DNA from 4 places in the Pararhizobium sp. genome. Region 4 is predicted to be linked to each of the others. Evidence: predicted binding sites of a transcription regulator. Region 4 holds the regulator's gene; each other region holds the start of a gene.
The links. Region 4 encodes LexA, which represses DNA repair genes until DNA is damaged. Its sites were predicted from a motif close to TGTTCNNNNTGTGTTCNG; they were not measured.
Positions count from the first base shown of each region.

Region 1: the regulator LexA is predicted to act here: its motif matches at 3,241-3,258, upstream of parE (DNA topoisomerase IV subunit B).
Region 2: the regulator LexA is predicted to act here: its motif matches at 2,377-2,394, upstream of ACQY8Q_RS17810 (energy-coupling factor ABC transporter ATP-binding protein).
Region 3: the regulator LexA is predicted to act here: its motif matches at 2,493-2,510, upstream of ACQY8Q_RS13930 (YifB family Mg chelatase-like AAA ATPase).

Region 1 is NZ_CBDIHY010000003.1:3,274,169-3,278,374, forward strand. It holds gene ACQY8Q_RS21710 (hypothetical protein) at 1-123, opposite strand, end outside; gene ACQY8Q_RS21715 (GNAT family N-acetyltransferase) at 347-835, shown strand; gene parE (DNA topoisomerase IV subunit B) at 945-3,023, opposite strand; gene ACQY8Q_RS21725 (alpha/beta hydrolase) at 3,265-4,149, shown strand.
Region 2 is NZ_CBDIHY010000003.1:2,531,587-2,535,792, forward strand. It holds gene ACQY8Q_RS17795 (zinc-dependent alcohol dehydrogenase family protein) at 1-351, opposite strand, end outside; gene ACQY8Q_RS17800 (biotin transporter BioY) at 358-921, opposite strand; gene ACQY8Q_RS17805 (energy-coupling factor transporter transmembrane component T family protein) at 990-1,625, opposite strand; gene ACQY8Q_RS17810 (energy-coupling factor ABC transporter ATP-binding protein) at 1,619-2,299, opposite strand; gene ACQY8Q_RS17815 (winged helix-turn-helix domain-containing protein) at 2,412-3,602, shown strand; gene ACQY8Q_RS17820 (GNAT family N-acetyltransferase) at 3,599-4,206, opposite strand, start outside.
Region 3 is NZ_CBDIHY010000003.1:1,746,621-1,750,826, forward strand. It holds gene cysK (cysteine synthase A) at 1-809, shown strand, start outside; gene ACQY8Q_RS13930 (YifB family Mg chelatase-like AAA ATPase) at 877-2,409, opposite strand; gene gshB (glutathione synthase) at 2,665-3,612, opposite strand.
Region 4 is NZ_CBDIHY010000003.1:3,554,784-3,558,989, forward strand. It holds gene ACQY8Q_RS23030 (response regulator) at 1-634, shown strand, start outside; gene ACQY8Q_RS23035 (LysE family translocator) at 681-1,298, opposite strand; gene ACQY8Q_RS23040 (hypothetical protein) at 1,817-2,035, shown strand; tRNA gene ACQY8Q_RS23045 (tRNA-Cys) at 2,279-2,352, opposite strand; gene lexA (transcriptional repressor LexA) at 2,648-3,358, opposite strand; gene ACQY8Q_RS23055 (hypothetical protein) at 3,611-3,943, shown strand; gene ACQY8Q_RS23060 (hypothetical protein) at 4,044-4,206, opposite strand, start outside.

The DNA.
Region 1 (4,206 bases), 280 kb from region 4:
CTGCGATTCCGCATCGCAGACGGCAATGCTCTGCCACGTGCCGCTGATCGTCGAGACGTAGTGGCATTGGCTGACGCTGTCGTCGCAGCCGAGAATTGTCATGACGATCAGGGCAGGAATCATCGCGGATGTTTCTCCAATTGCTGACGATATCGCTCCGAAGGAGCGATGATTCTAAGTGCGCTGAACTAAGTGCGCGTTTGCTTCGGAAGTAAGGCGAAGTCGGAAAAGGTTGGAAACAATTTGTTTCTGCCGGTTGTGGCGGGTGAGGGGCGGTTGTCGAATATAGCGAGATTTGCCGTCTGTCGTTTTCAATGCTGAGCTTTTAGTGTTGACTGCGAACGGCATGAATCGAGCTGTGAAGGAACAACGCCAAGTGACTCTGACCATTGAAAAAGAATCGCCTCGTCAACCGGGCGTCCTAAACCTGCTCGACCAATCCGACGCCTATGCGCAGTCGCTTTATCCGGCCGAAAGCAATCACCTTGTCGATGTCTCGACACTGGAAAAACAGTCGGTTTCCTTCTTCGTCGCCCGTCATGAAGGTAACGTTGTCGGCTGTTGTGCGCTGGTGGATGCAGGTGACGGCAGCGCCGAGATCAAGCGCATGTTCGTCGATCCGCAGGCGCGTGGCCTGAAGATCGGCCGCAAGCTGCTCGAGCATCTCGAGGGGCACGGCCGCGATAGTGGGTTATCGGCGATCCGGCTCGAGACCGGTATCTATCAGCCGGAAGCGATCGGCCTCTACAAGACTGCCGGCTATGTGGAAATCGGGCCATTCGGTTCTTATCAGACCGACCCGTTCAGCCTGTTCATGGAAAAGGCGATCGCCTGAGCGCTTAAGCAAGCTCCCCGAAGCAGAAAACCGTTTCCGCTCCGTTGGTTGGAGCGGAAAGCTGAATCAATTCAACAGCGTGGTGAATCTGCTTCTGAAGGCCTTCAGGCTAGATATCCAGGTTGTCCGCAAACACGGCGCGTTCCTGGATAAAGCGGAAGCGGGCGTCGGCCTTGGTGCCCATCAGGTTGTCGACGGCTTCGCGTGTGCCTTCGAAATCCACCTCGTCGATGGCGACCTTCAAGAGTGTCCGCTTGGAAGGATCCATCGTGGTTTCCTTCAGCTGGGCCGGCATCATTTCGCCAAGGCCCTTGAAGCGGCCGATCTCGACCTTGCCGCGGCCGTTGAATTCCGTCTCCATCAGTTCCACCCGATGGGCGTCGTCGCGGGCGTAGAGTGTCCTTGCCCCTTGGGTAATGCGGTAGAGCGGCGGCACGGCCAGATAGAGATGTCCGCCCCGAACGAGCTCCGGCATTTCCTGGTAGAAGAAGGTGATCAGCAGCGAGGCGATATGGGCGCCGTCGACGTCGGCATCGGTCATGACGATGACGCGCTCGTAGCGCAGGTCTTCCTCACGATACTTGCTGCGCGTGCCGCACCCAAGCGCCTGCACGAGATCGCTGATCTGCTGGTTGGCCCCGAGCTTCTCGCGGCCGGCGCTGGCAACGTTGAGAATCTTGCCGCGCAGCGGCAGGATCGCCTGGTTGGAGCGGTTGCGCGCCTGCTTGGCCGAGCCACCGGCCGAATCGCCTTCGACGATGAACAGTTCGGCGCCCTCGGCCGAATTCTGCGAGCAGTCGGCGAGCTTGCCCGGCAGGCGCAGCTTGCGCACCGCCGATTTGCGGGTGACCTCTTTTTCCTTGCGGCGGCGCACCCGTTCATCGGCACGCTCGATCACCCATTCCAAGAGCTTGTGGGCTTCCTGCGGGTTGTCGGCGAGAAAATGGTCGAAGGGATCGCGCAGCGCATTTTCGACGATGCGCTGGGCCTCGACGGTCGCCAGCTTGTCCTTGGTCTGGCCGACGAATTCCGGCTCGCGGATGAACACCGACAGCATGCCTGCCGCCGAAATCATCACGTCTTCGGTGGTAACGATCGCCGCGCGCTTGTTCTGCGTCAGTTCGGCGTAGGCCTTCAGGCCCTTGGTCAGCGCTATGCGGAAGCCGGCTTCATGCGTGCCGCCTTCGGGTGTCGGAATGGTGTTGCAATATGAATGCACGATGCTGTCGCCACCATACCAGGTGACCGCCCATTCCATTGCGCCATGGCCGCCGGTTTTTTCCGTCTTGCCGGCAAAGATTTCGCGGGTGACGGTGAATTCCTTGCCCATCGTCGCCTGCAGATAGTCCTTCAGGCCACCGGGGAAGTGGAACACGGCCTTGTCGGGCGTATCCGTGCCTTCGATCAGTGTCGGATCGCAGGACCAGCGGATTTCGACGCCGCCGAACAGATAAGCCTTGGACCGCGCCATGCGGAACAGCCGGGCCGGATCGAATTTTGCGTGCGAGCCAAAAATCTCTGGGTCCGGGTGGAATTTGACCTTGGTGCCGCGCCGATTCTGGACGTCGCCCAATTCCTCGATCCCGCCCTGCGGAATGCCGCGCGAAAAACGCTGGCGATAGAGCTTGCGGTTGCGGGCAACCTCGACTTCCAGAATGTCTGACAGCGCGTTGACGACGGAAACACCGACACCGTGCAGACCGCCCGATGTTTCATAGACCTTGCTGTCGAACTTGCCGCCCGCGTGCAGGATGGTCATGATCACTTCGAGCGTCGACTTGCCCGGAAATTTCGGATGGTTCTCGACCGGGATGCCGCGGCCGTTATCGGTGACCGATAGGCAGCCTTCGGCATCGAGATGCACGTCGATAAAGTTGGCGTGTCCGGCAACCGCTTCGTCCATCGAGTTGTCGATGACTTCCGCAAACAGATGGTGCAGCGCCTTTTCGTCCGTACCGCCGATATACATGCCCGGCCGCCGGCGAACCGGCTCCAGCCCTTCCAGCACCTCGATCGTCGATGCATTGTAGTCGCCGGTATCGGCCTTCAGCGTCGTGGAGGCGCCGCTGCGCTGCTCCACGGCAGGAACGGCGGCAGGCGTTACAACAACCGGCTTCGGCACGACGGGATCCGTCGCAGGCTTCGGTACCTCGGGGAATGCTGAAAAGAGATCGTTGCTGTCGGTCATAGTCTATTTTGATGTCTTTCCGTGGTGGCGGCTTCAGACCCAGGCCGGGGTGCGGGCTGAGCCGTCAGGAATGTCTGCACGAATCGCCGGAATTCTGCCAAATTCTTGGAACGGTAGCGACCAGGCCAGCCTTGTGGTCAAGCCGCGCGCGCCAACACGCCGATCATGCCTTCAATAGTCCCAACTGTTGCTTTGCGGAAGGTCCGATGGCAAGGCTTGGATCAAAAGAGGAACATTCCGGATGCACCTGTCCACAGCTCATTTGACCTTTCGCGTTGTTTTTGCCTCGATTGTCATGATCGCCCTGGCCTTGCCGGCGCGGGCAGCACCGCTGAAGCCGTTCAAGGATGAGCTGTTTTCCTACGGAACGGTGCTGGAAACCGCGGATGATGGCGATTACCGTGTCGTCGATTACGATAAGATGCGCGATATCCACGGCCGTGACCTAGAGCCGGAACGCCGGGTAAGGCGGGCCTATGTGTCGCTCAGTGTCAAGAGCGCGCAGGCCAACGAGACGCTTGATTTGGCCAGCCGGCCGCTCGATGTAATGCGGGTCGGTGCCCCCAGTGGTGCGGCATTCACGGTCATCTTCATCCATGGCCGGGGAGGCGACCGGCGGCTCGGCGCCAATGACTGGTCGTTCGGCGGCAATTTCAACCGGCTGAAGAACCTCGCTGTCGAAAACGGCGGTGTCTACTATGCCCCGAGCATGCGCTCCTTTGACGATGCGGGCGTCGCAGATATCGCCGGATTGATTGCCTATGCCCAGCAGCAATCACCGGGCCGGCCGGTGGTGCTTGCCTGCGCCTCGATGGGCAGCTTCATCTGCTGGGGCCTCGCCCGCAATCCGCAGGCGGTTGCGGCCCTCAAGGGCATGATGATCATGGGAGGCCCAACCGATCCCACCTTCAGCAAGAGCGCCGCCTACAAAAAGAAACTACCGATCTTCTTCAGCCACGGCAGCGACGACAGCGTCTATGCAGTAGCCGATCAGATCGCGTTCTACCGGTCATTGAAGAAAGCGAACTATCCCAGCCGCTTCGTACTGTTCCAGACCGGGTCGCATGGAACTCCCATCCGCATGACGGACTGGCGCGATGCACTGAACTGGATCGGGCTTGAATGAAGCTCCGAATATATCCGGGATTCGTTAACCAACGCAGCAAATTGAAACTCTAAGGCG
Region 2 (4,206 bases), 1.0 Mb from region 4:
CGACAGATCATCCGGCACGGCAAAGCACCAATCGGCGGGCCGCTGCAGAGCGGCCTGCCACAGGCCGCTTGCGCCGAGCGGCAGGACGCGGTCACCGGGTTTCAGGCCGGTCACACCAGCGCCGACGCGGCTGACAGTGCCGACACCCTCGAAGCCGGGAACAAACGGCAGAATGGTGCGATTGTTGTAGGCGCCCGTCACCGGGATCAGGTCTGACGGGTTGATCGCCGCGCGTTCGACTGTGATTTCGACCATGCCCGGTTCAAGCGCCGGGCGGGGCAGGCTGGCAAGCCGGATCACATCCTCCGGCCTGCCATACTCCGCCACAAGGGTTGCAAGATGATCCGCCACAGGCGCTCAGGCGCGTGCGTGCAGAAGCGGATAACCGGCGAGAACTGCGCGGGCGGCCAGCGTTGCAATCACGGCCTTGACGATGTCGCCCGGAATGAAGACGAGCGAACCTTTTGCCACTTCCGTCAGTGGCGTACCCATGACTGCGGTCACCCATGGCATGCCGATAACATAGAGCACGCCGATACCGCCGACGACCGAGGCGATGAAGAAGCCGGCGAACTGCCTGACCTCGCTCTGCCCTTCCTTGACCAGTCGCTCGGCGATCAGGCCGGTAATGAAGGTGGCAACGATCCAGCCGAGCACGAAGCCGCCGGTCGGGCCCTGAATGATGGCAAGGCCGCCCCGGCCACCGGCGAGAACCGGCAGCCCGATCGCCACCAACAGCACCAGGAGCACATAGGCAAGCGCGCCGCGCCTGGCGCCGATGATGCAGCCCGCCAGCATCACACCCATCGACTGGGCCGTGATTGGCACCGGAATGAAGCCGAGCGTCACCGGCGGAATGAGGCCGAGAACGACGATGATCGCGGTGAAGAGGGCAATGAGAACGAGGTCTCTGGTGGTCATGGCAGGTCCTTTGTCGATCGATATTTGTGCATGTGGTTGGCCAAGGCCGGAAAAGGGTCAGAGGTGAATTAGCTCTCCACCGTCAGTTTTGTTTTTTCGCGTGGCCGCCGGAAGCCGCGTGCGTCAATCGCCATGGCGATCGTGTCGGCTTCTTTCAGTGTCAGGATGATCAACGGCGCAAGGATCGTCAACGGCCGCACCTTCAGCCCGCGTGCCCGGTGCGCCTCGCGGATCGACTGGTAATGGTTGAAGATATCCGGCACGAAGCGCAGCACCAGCCCGAAGGCGAGCCCGACATCGGCGGCCCGCACCAGACCGAGGCGATCGAGCGGCTGCAGCAGCCGGGTGATTTCGTCGATGAAGGCACCGGTCGCCGTCGTCGCCGTCACCGCACCGGCAAACAGCACGATCGCCATCAGCCGGAAGAAGCTCTCGGCTGCCTCGCGCAGCGATGTGAGATAGGCGGTTGCGATCAGCAGAATGAGAATGGTGAACAGGATGGGCTGCAGGCGAGACACGCCCTCGCGAAAGGAAAGGCCGGTGGTGAAATAGATCAAGGCGGCGATGATGAAGGCGGGGATCAGAATATAAAGGGACGAAACGGCATAAAGCGCCAGCCCGCAGACCAGCAGGATGGCGAGCTTAGCCCGGACGGACATCCGGTGCAGCGGCGTCGTGCCCTCGATATTCAGCCCGTTCAGCATCCGGCCACCTCGTGATAGGTGCGAATGCTTTCCTCTGCCGGGCCATCGGCAACAAGCCTGCCGTCATGAAACAGCAATACCCGGTCGAACCGTTCGATCAGCGGTAGGTCGTGGCTAATGACGATGGTGTGCTCGCTCAATCCGGCAATGGTATTTTCCACCAGACGCCGGTTTTTCAAGTCCAGCTGGTTGGTTGGTTCGTCGAGAATGAGGATGCCGGGCCCGGTCACCAGCACGCTGGCGATGGCGACCAGCTGCGTCTCGCCGCCCGAAAGCTCGTGCACGCGGCGCCTCGCCAGATGCGCGATGCCGAAGCGTTCGAGCACGGCGGCTGTCCGGCGTTCGATCTCGTCCGCCTTCAGCCCACGGTTCTTCAGCCCGAAGGCGATATCCTCGTGCACGATCGGCATGATGATCTGGTGCTGCGGGTTCTGAAATATGAAGCCGGCTTCAGCCAGCGTCGCATTGGCGTCCTGCACGGTATCGAGACCGTTGACCGTCACGGTGCCGGTGGTCGGCTTGACCAGCCCGTTGATCAGCCGCGCGAATGTGGTCTTGCCGGAGCCGTTCAGCCCGATAATGCCGATGCGCCGCTCGGTCAGCGACAGCGTGAGCGGCTGAAGAACCGCGCGCTCGCCATATCTCACTGATGCGCCGGAAAAGCGTATGTCCAATCCGCGTCCCCCGCGTTCGAATGTCGAGGCTCTATAGGACGATTTCCTGATGGATGGAAATAGGCTCCGGTTTTGACTTGAACAAAGTGTGAACATTTGCCTAGATTGTCGAATGGCGATTCTCGTTTCCAACCGCGATGCCCGGCGCATCTTCCTCAACAAGCAAGGCCTGGCCGCAGCCCCCAACCGGGCGCTCGGCAAGCAGGGTCTGCTCGATCTCATCCATGAGATCGGTTTCGTTCAGGTGGACAGCATCTCGACCGTCGAGCGCGCCCATCACCAGATCCTGTTTTCCCGCAACCAGACCTACAAGCGCGAGCACCTGACCGAGCTTCTGGAAAAGGACGGAGCGCTGTTCGAGCACTGGACGCACGACGCCTCGATCATCCCGAGCCGTTTCTTCGTCTACTGGAAACACCGTTTTCGTCGCGAAGGCGAAACCATCATCGAGCGCTGGCGCAAATGGCGCGAGGAAGGTTTCGAAGAGGCTTTTGACGAAATCTATGCGAAAATTCACGCCGAAGGCGCAGTCATGGCGCGCGATTTCAAGTTTGAGGGCAGGGTATCCGGCGGCTGGTGGAACTGGCATCCGTCCAAGACGGCGCTCGAATATCTCTGGCGCACCGGCAAGGTGGCAATCGCCCGGAGGGATAATTTCCAAAAAGTCTACGATCTGACCGAGCGGGTCATCCCCGGCCATCATCACGAGCCGGATGTCAGCCACGAGGAGTTCGTCGACTGGTGCTGCCGCGCGGCACTGACCCGGCTCGGCTTTGCCACGCACGGCGAACTCTCGGCCTTTTTCGCGCTGATCTCGCCGGAGGAAGCCAAGGCCTGGGTCAGCGATCATCGCGATGAACTGTGCGAGGTGATGATCGAGCCTGCCGACGGTGACAAGCCGCGCCTCTCCTATGCCTTCACCGGCTTCCCCGACAACCTTGGCGATCTCATCGATCCACCGGCGCGTCTTCGGCTGCTCAGCCCCTTTGATCCGCTGATTCGCGACCGCAACCGCACCGAACGGCTGTTCGGCTTCTACTACCGCATCGAAATCTTCGTGCCCGAGCCGAAACGCGAATACGGCTATTACGTCTTCCCGCTGCTCGAAGGCGACCGCATCGTCGGCCGCATCGACATGAAGGCCGAGCGCAAGACCGGCGCGCTGAACGTCAAGCGGCTCTGGTGGGAAAAGGGCGTCCGCTCATCGTCGGGCCGGATGGAGCGGCTGGAGGCAGAGTTGGCCCGTGTGGCAAAGTTCGCGGGGGTAGAGCGGGTGGTGTTTCTGGCGGGATGGGACGGTTAGACGCCTTTCCAGTCCGAGCGCGTCAACGCGTACCACACTTCGCCATTTTCGCTGCCGGGAATAGGATCCGGTCCGTCGTACATGACTGTACGTGCGTAGCTCAGGCCGATCTTTTCCATCACGCGGCGCGATCCGAGGTTGATTGCCATCGTCGTTGCCGCGATCTTGTCGTACTGACCGCTTTCAAAGCCCCAATTAACCAGAGCCAGCGCGCCCTCCGAAGCCAGCCCCTGGCCCCAATCCATCCTGCGCAGGCGATATCCGAGCTCGGCCAAGCCCTCGCTCTCCGGCCACAGGCAAAACCACCCGACGAACGCACCGTTGGCTGTCCGGCGCGCCGTCCAAATGTAGGGCTCCGTTCCTCTGGGCGTGAGGAACGTCGCATCCGGACCTATCGTCTCACGATCAACGGCGTGGCCGCCATTCAGAAAACGCATGACCTCCGGATCACGCTCAAGGTCGATGAAATCAGCGCAGTCATTTGGTGTGCAAGGACTGAGCGTCAGTCGCGTTGTCTGCAAAACGGCCATTTTCGAACATCCCTCCCGCGCCTTGGCAACTATGCCCTGATTTTTTCGGAGTTCCAGGCCAAGGCAAATCGGTG
Region 3 (4,206 bases), 1.8 Mb from region 4:
TCAAGGACCGTATCGGCGTCGCGATGATCGAAACGCTGGAAGCGCAGGGCAAGATCACCCCCGGCAAGACGACGCTGATCGAGCCGACCTCGGGCAATACCGGCATTGCGCTGGCTTTTGCCGCTGCCGCCAAGGGGTACAAGCTCATCCTCACCATGCCGGAAACCATGTCGGTCGAGCGCCGCAAGATGCTGGCATTGCTCGGCGCCGAACTGGTGCTGACCGAAGGCCCGAAGGGCATGAAGGGCGCCATTGCCAAGGCCGAAGAGCTGGCCGCGACGCTGCCTGACGCGATCATTCCGCAGCAATTTGAAAACCCGGCCAACCCGGAAATCCACCGCAAGACGACGGCCGAAGAGATCTGGAACGACACTGACGGCGGCGTCGATATCCTCGTGTCCGGCATCGGCACCGGCGGCACGATCACCGGCGTCGGCCAGGTGTTGAAGGCGAAAAAGCCATCGATCAAGGTCATCGCCGTCGAGCCGGCCGAATCCCCTGTCCTGTCCGGTGGCGCTCCCGGCCCGCACAAGATTCAAGGGATTGGCGCCGGCTTTGCGCCTGCCATTCTCGATACGAAAATCTACGATGAGATCGTTACCGTTTCGAGCCCGGACGCGATCGAGACCGCCCGCCACGTGGCGCGTCTTGAAGGCGTCCCGGTCGGCATCTCGTCGGGTGCCGCCCTGAAGGCCGCGATCACGATCGGCCAGCGCCCGGAAAACGAAGGCAAGACCATCGTTGTCATCATCCCGTCGTTTGCCGAACGCTATCTGTCGACGGCGCTGTTCGAAGGCCTCGGCGGCTGATTGCAGGTCTGATCCCGTAAAGCTCTGAAAGGCCGCCTCCGAAAGAGGCGGTCTTTTCAGTTCAGGACTACGCAGCAGCCGTCAGACGTTCTCCGGCGATCCGGTAGGAGATCGCTTCAGCCAGATGAATGCGGCCGACCGTCAATTTTTCATCGAGATCGGCAAGGGTGCGGGCCACTTTCAGAACACGGTGATAGCCGCGCGCCGAAAACTTCATCTTTTCTGCCGCATCGCGCAGCAATTGCAGTCCTCCAGCGTCGGGTTCGGCCATCTTTTCAATCATCGCTGTCGAGCAGCGGGCATTGGACAGGATGTGCGGCATGCCGAGGGCGATGAAGCGGTCCATCTGGATGTTGCGGGCACGCGCCACCCGCCGGGCAACGACGCTGCTGGGTTCGGCCGGTGCCGGGCGGATCAGATCGGCGGCGGTGACGGAAGGCACATCGATGCGGATATCGATCCGGTCCATCAGCGGCCCGGAGATGCGGCCTTGATAATCGGAGACGCAACGCGGTCCACGCGCACAGCTATGCCCGGGCTCCCCCGCCATGCCGCAGCGGCAGGGGTTCATCGCGGCGACAAGCTGGATTGCAGCCGGATAGGTAACGCGGTGGTTGGCGCGGGCAATGATGCACTCGGCGGTTTCGAGCGGTTGGCGCAGCGCATCGAGCACCTGCGGCGTGAATTCCGGAAACTCGTCGAGGAACAGCACGCCATTATGCGCCAGCGACGCTTCTCCCGGCTTGGCGCGCAGGCCGCCGCCGATCATTGCCGCCATGGTGGCCGAATGATGCGGGGTGCGGAACGGCCGGCGGTCCGACAGCTTACCGCCTGCCAGTTGCCCGGCAATGGAGTGGATCATCGACACTTCGAGCAGTTCGGTCGGCGACAGCGGCGGCAGGATCGAGGGCAGGCGAGCGGCCAGCATCGACTTGCCGGAGCCGGGCGGGCCGACCATCAATAAATTATGGTTTCCGGCAGCCGCCACCTCGAGCGCCCGCTTGGCGCTTTCCTGGCCCTTGATATCGGCGAGATCCGGCATGTTGGCCGGGCTGGCGCGCACGGCCGGTTCGGGACGTGACAGAACCTGCGTGCCGCGAAAATGATTGGCGAGCGCAATCAGGCTGCGCGGCGCCAGAATGTCGATCTCCGATCCGGCCCAGGCGGCCTCGGCGCCGCTGTCAAATGGGCAGATCAGGCCCTTGCCAAGTCCATTGGCGCCGATGGCGGCGGGAAGCGCCCCGGAGACGGCGGCAATGGTGCCGTCGAGATTGAGTTCGCCGATCACCACATAGCCATCCAGCGCATCGCCGGGAATGGCGCCGAGCGCCGCCATCAGGCCGAGCGCGATGGGCAGGTCGAAATGCGAGCCCTCCTTGGGAAGATCAGCGGGAGCGAGATTGATCGTCACCTTCTTGGCGGGAAGCGACAGGCCGGATGCGTGCAGCGCTGCCTGGACCCGCTCACGGCTTTCCGCCACCGCTTTGTCCGGAAGGCCGACGATCTGCATGCCGACTTTGCCCGGTGCAACCATCACCTGAACATCGACAGGCACGCCTTCTATGCCCTGAAATGCAACCGTACTGACACGCGCGACCATGATTGCCCCTCTCGCCGCGAGGCAGGCCGACAAGCCGCCACCACAACCTTCTCCGGTTGTGGTGTAAAATCTTGCACGAATAACGGAATAAAACAAGAACAATTATCGAACGGATTCGACCATTCCAATCGGCCAGGTTGTGGCTCGGTTGTGATTCAGGAACGGAGCGGAACAACCGCGAACATCCGGGAGATGAAATCGGGTTGCATCGGCTGAACCGGGACGGCTATCCGCCCCGGTCTGTTCAAGAGAGCGTCAGGCGCGCTTGCGTTCGATTGCGTCCCAGAGCAGGGCGGCGATATCGGCGCCGCCGAATTTCTTCACTTCGCGGATGCCGGTGGGAGACGTGACGTTGATCTCGGTCATCACGTCGCCGATCACATCGATGCCGACGAGCAGGAAGCCGCGCTCGCGAAGTGCTGGTCCGATGCGGGCGCAGATTTCCTTTTCCCGCGCCGTCAGTTCGGTCGGCATCGGCGTGCCGCCCGCATGCATGTTGGAGCGGGCGTCGTGTTCGGCAGGCACCCGATTGATCGCGCCGACCGGCTCGCCATCGACGAGGATGATGCGCTTGTCACCCTTGCGCACCGCCGGCAGGTATTCCTGCGCGATGAAGGGCTCGCGGAACATCTGGCCGAACATTTCCAGGAGCGACGACATGTTGCGGTCGTCGCGTGTCGAATGGAAGACGCCGGCACCGCCATTGCCATAGAGCGGCTTCAGGATGATGTCGCCCATTTCGGCGCGGAACGAGGCAATCTCGGCCGGATCGCGGGTGATCAGCGTCTTCGGCATCAGGTCGGGAAATTCGGTGACGAAGATCTTTTCCGGCGAGTTGCGCACCCAGGCCGGGTCATTGACCACCAGCGTCTTCGGATGGATGCGCTCCAGCAGATGCGTCGAGGTGATATAGGCCATGTCGAAGGGCGGATCCTGGCGCAAAAGCACCACGTCCATGGTCGACAGGTCGATGCGTTCGGCGTCACCCAGCGTGTAGTGATCGCCCTTGACGTCGCGAAGGGTCATCGGCTCGACCGTGGCAATCACCTTGCCGTCACGCAGCGACAGCTGGTTGGGCGTATAATGGAAGAGCTTGTAGCCGCGCGACTGCGCCTCAAGGCTCATCGCGAACGTGCTGTCGCCAGCGATATTGATGCCCGAGACATGATCCATCTGGATCGCGACATTTACGATTTTCGCCATGAGACATTCCCTGTTGATCGTCGGCATCGTTGAGAGAGCTTGTCTATATCAAATGGCATCGGGGACGCCATACAGATTTCTGCTGCCGTCTCCATCGAACACGCCTTCTCCGTCACGCGGCGGCTTTTTCGCCCGTGGCTTGAAACATCTGCAGGTTCGCCAGGCTCTTGCCTGGCGGAATTGGCCGGGGCACATCGGGTGCCGCAGTAGATAGGAGTAGGTGACACACGATGTGCCCCGTTTCAGTGTCTTTTGCCGCGCTTCTCAGGTTCTTCTGCGCTTTCCCGTGTGAGGAGAAAGCCTCCAATGCCCCAGCCTGGCCGCTTATCCGCCAGGCCTTCCAATGTGGCGGGGTTTGGCCCTGGGCCGTCAAAAGACGGCGTGACCACCCGGCACGCCCGGCTCATTTGCGAACCGGAGGAGAACCACCTTTCACGCAGCCCCGGGGATTTCGCGCGCGTTTCGCCAAACCATCCGGGCACCGGCCCCACCTCGCCGGCAACGCAAACCGGTGTATCCGTGATGGGACGGAAAGAAGTATGGCACGGGTTTTGAGGGCGGGGATTTGCGGGGATGATTTTTTTAAGGGGAAGA
Region 4 (4,206 bases):
CGATGATCACGCCATCGTGCGCGAAGGCCTCAAAATGCTTCTGTCGACGATCGAAGGTATTGCCGTCGTCAGCGAAGCGGCAGACGGAGACACCGTCGAGCGATTGCTCAAGGAAATCAAGACCGATCTTTTGATCCTCGATCTCGGGATGCCCGGCGTCGGCGGGTTCCAGTTTATTCGGACCATTCGAACCTTATGGCCCGATCTGAAGATTCTGATCATGACGGCCAATCTCGAACCCCGCTCGGTTCGCGCCGCCATCGACGCAGGTGCTGACGGATACCTGACGAAAAGCGGGGATGCGAGTGAGCTGATGGCGGCGATCGAGGCGCTGCGGCATGATCAACCCTATGTCGCCGAAGAGGTTCGTTTTGCCATCGACCATCAAGACCGGCCGGCTGGACCGTCTGCGCCACGGACCGCTCTTGCGTCGCCTGCCGAACTGACCCGGCGAGAGCAGCAGATGCTGGCGCTTATCCCGCACGGCGTAACCACGCGCGACATCGCTGAACGTCTCGGGATCAGTCCACTAACAGCCCGCAAACATCGGGAAAACCTGATGCGGAAACTGGACCTTCACAGCGGCGCAGAATTGACGGCCTACGCCATTCGCCTGGGGTTGTCGGCGGGTTAGAAGACTGCAGGCAAGTCGTTCGCGCATCATTCCCTTGCCAGCCCGATCATGCTCCCTTGTGTGCCAGAGCGATCCCCAGGCCGATTAGTATAGATCCACACGCCTTCGGAACGAGCCAGCTCGAACCGCTGGTTCGAGCGCGTCCAAGGGCAAAGAACGCAATACCGACCGCCGCCAGGTCGGCAATGGACAAGGCAAGGTTGACGATCATGCCGAGGATGAGAAATTGCAGCCAGACAGGCGTGTCCAGCGCCGGGTCGATGAATTGCGGCAGGAAGGTCAGGAAAAACAGCGCAGTCTTGGGGTTGAGGACTTCGACGACGATGCTGTCGCGCAGAACACCGGGGGCTGGATTGACAGCCTCCCCGCCATTCTGCCGGCGGCCAAGAAACATGGTGACACCCAGCCACATCAGATAAGCGGCGCCGGCGAATTTGATGACGGTGTAAACGAAGGGTGCATGGCTGAGGACAGCCGCCAAGCCCAAAGCTGTCGCGGCAACATGAACATAACAACCCAAATGGACACCAAAAGCTGCCATCAGCCCGGCGCGGGGGCCATGCGCCAGCGTCTGTACCGTCATGTAGAGAATGGCAGGCCCTGGCATGCAGGCGAAAATCAGCGTCGCAAAGGCGAATGGCATCAACTGTTCCAGTGGCAACATAGCGGTTCCTCCAACCGGTGGCACCGCTCCGTCTGTTCGAAGCGGGATTGATGAAGCCAATCCAGTCAAGCCGTAATGCTGTCATCGATGCCGGGAGAAATGCACGCGCAATGGGCGTGTTGGACATACGGCAGGTGCCGTATTTCGACATGCGTACGTATGTCAAACCAACGGTAGCGTTAACGGCGCGTTACCAAGGATAGCGGCGATCGCGCAGTACCTCAGCGCCGCGACGTGGATGATAGGCCGCTCCGCAGACGAGAGTGACAATTCCGGTTGGGGTACACTCCGTACTCGGATGATGCCCCTCCCTTGCTGCGTGCAAGGCAGGTGCTGATGACCAGTCACCATTCGGCTTAAATTGCAGCGAGAATGTTTCGCCGCCTGCCAAAATATGTTATGTTGGCTTCCTACGCATTGAGTACGCATCCAGCAGTGCAACGCCTCGTGGCCAGCGCCTTGAGCGTCTGTTCACCCATTAAGCTCATGTGCTGCAAAGCGCGGTGAAGGAGAATGCAATGCATTACAGCGTGCAGTTTTTCACCTGGACCCCAAAGCAAGGCGTCCACCAGGTTGGATCGACGATCGAGATTGATGCGGTCAACCCGAAGCTTGCGGCCGTGTCGCTGCTGGGGCTACGTCTGGACGAGACGGGTGCGGCCAAGAAACTCGCAGTGCGCGTCTGGACGAAACCGGATGACAGCAAGGCTGATTGCGCCTGCTTCTACTATCACTGAGCAAAAATCCCCCCCTTTTCCGTGACAAGCAGGCCGGGACTGCGGATGCAGAACGTCCATCGACCACTGCCGCCTGCCTTTGTCTTCCCGGTCAGGAGTGACGGGAAAGCCGAAACCGTTTGATCGGTCCTGTCTAAAAATTCTTCCCGGGCAGATACTGTCACGCCGTGCAAGACCGTTGGGTCAAAGCAAGCAACGGCAGTGTCTTGTCCTGAACTAATTTTCGTTCCGCGTGGGAAAATTTGGAGGCCTCGCCCGGAATTGAACCGGGGTGCAAGGATTTGCAGTCCTCTGCGTCACCACTCCGCCACGAGGCCTCACGAGTTCAAATAATCGAACTGTGGCGGCGGTTTAGAATGATCCTAGACAAACCGCAAGAGGATATTTCCGAAAAACGTCCTTGGTCATTGGATCACAGGCAAGTTTCAGTGCTTCCAGTCCGCTCACAAAACCGCAGCGACCGTCATATTCCAATATGAGCCATTCAGCGTGAGCGCCGGCCTGCCCGGCGGCACACGACAATATCGTGCCGCGCGGTGTGATGCGGTCGCATCCTCAGACCAGGCGACCATATTTCACCCGCAAGCAGGCCGGAAACGCAATGCTTTCAGATCAATGATAGCGCCGGATCAGTCCGACGAGTTTGCCCTGTATCTTGACCCGGTCAGGTCCAAAAATCCGTGTCTCGTAGGCTGGGTTGGCGGCTTCCAGTGCGATCGAGGCACCTTTGCGGCGAAACCGTTTCAGCGTTGCTTCCTCATCATCAACCAGCGCGACGATGATTTCGCCGGGGCTGGCACTGTTGGTGTTGCGGATGATGACCGTGTCGCCATCGAGAATACCCGCCTCGATCATCGAATCGCCGCGCACTTCAAGCGCATAGTGCTCGCCCGGCCCGACCATCTCGATAGGCACGGAAATATCATGAGTGTTATTCTGGATTGCCGAGATTGGAACACCGGCGGCAATCCTGCCCATGACCGGTATCGAAACGGTGTCGCTGTTTGCAGCGGTCTTGGCGGGTGCGGGAGGTGCCGGTTGCGCGCCAAGACTGCCCTGAATGACGCTGGGCGAAAAGCCGCGCTTGGGCTGGAGGCTCATCGAATAGGCCTCCGGCAACTTGATCACTTCCAATGCCCGCGCACGATTTGGCAGCCGGCGGATAAAGCCCCGCTCCTCAAGCGCTGTGATCAACCGGTGAATGCCGGACTTCGAGGCCAGATCCAGTGCATCCTTCATCTCGTCGAACGATGGCGGTACGCCCGATTCCTTCATTCTTTCGTGAATGAACAGAAGCAGTTCCTGTTGCTTGCGGGTCAGCATGAACGATCACTCCAGAATCGAGAAACAAATCAAGAACGAACACTATCTGTTCCATATGTGTTCCGCAAGTCCCTAAAATTCAGCCAGTGTTTTCAAGGCAATCAAACATTTTCACCGAACGGTGAGCGTATGAGCATCTGGCCTCGATCGCGGCCTGTGGCCTGGCGGAACCTTTGCGCGGCCGGAGCCGTTCCCGATTCTTAGAACTGTGCAACGGACGGCATAATCCAAACACCGTCCAAGGAGGCTTTGATGGCGAAATATATTGATGAGCGCGGCGACCGCGTTTCCGATGCCGACACGACGAAAACGGTGGAGTTGAGTGGTGTGCAGTCCCGCCAAGGCTTTCTGGGCCGTCCGGTGCTGATGGTGCTGGTCGGCGGTCTGGTCCTCGCTGCGCTGGCTTGGGCCGGCGTCGAAATGTATGGTGAGAGCACCGACAATGATGCGGCAACGAAAATCGAGGAAAAGTCCTCTGGCCCTAACAGCGATGCGATGTCGAAGCAGGAAGCTCCAGGCGACTTGCCAGCGCAACCGGTGCCTGCGGACAAGGACCCGACGCCACAGACAGGCTCAGGCGGATAGAGGGTTCGAATCCTTTTTTTCCGACGTCAGCTCTCTCGAATCGGGAGAGGCTTTTTGGACACAGAGGTTGTTGACGGACGAAAAGATAAATCTGTGTGTTCTAATTGGACGTCTGCCACTTACGGGCCCACCATACGTGAAGCCGGCGGCGGCGGCGGCGCACGAAGGCAAGGTCGTGCGACAGCACGATGAGGCCGAGCGGTACCATCCAGAAACCGAGAATCGGCAGGAACCCCAAAATACCGCCGAAAATCAGCCCGCAA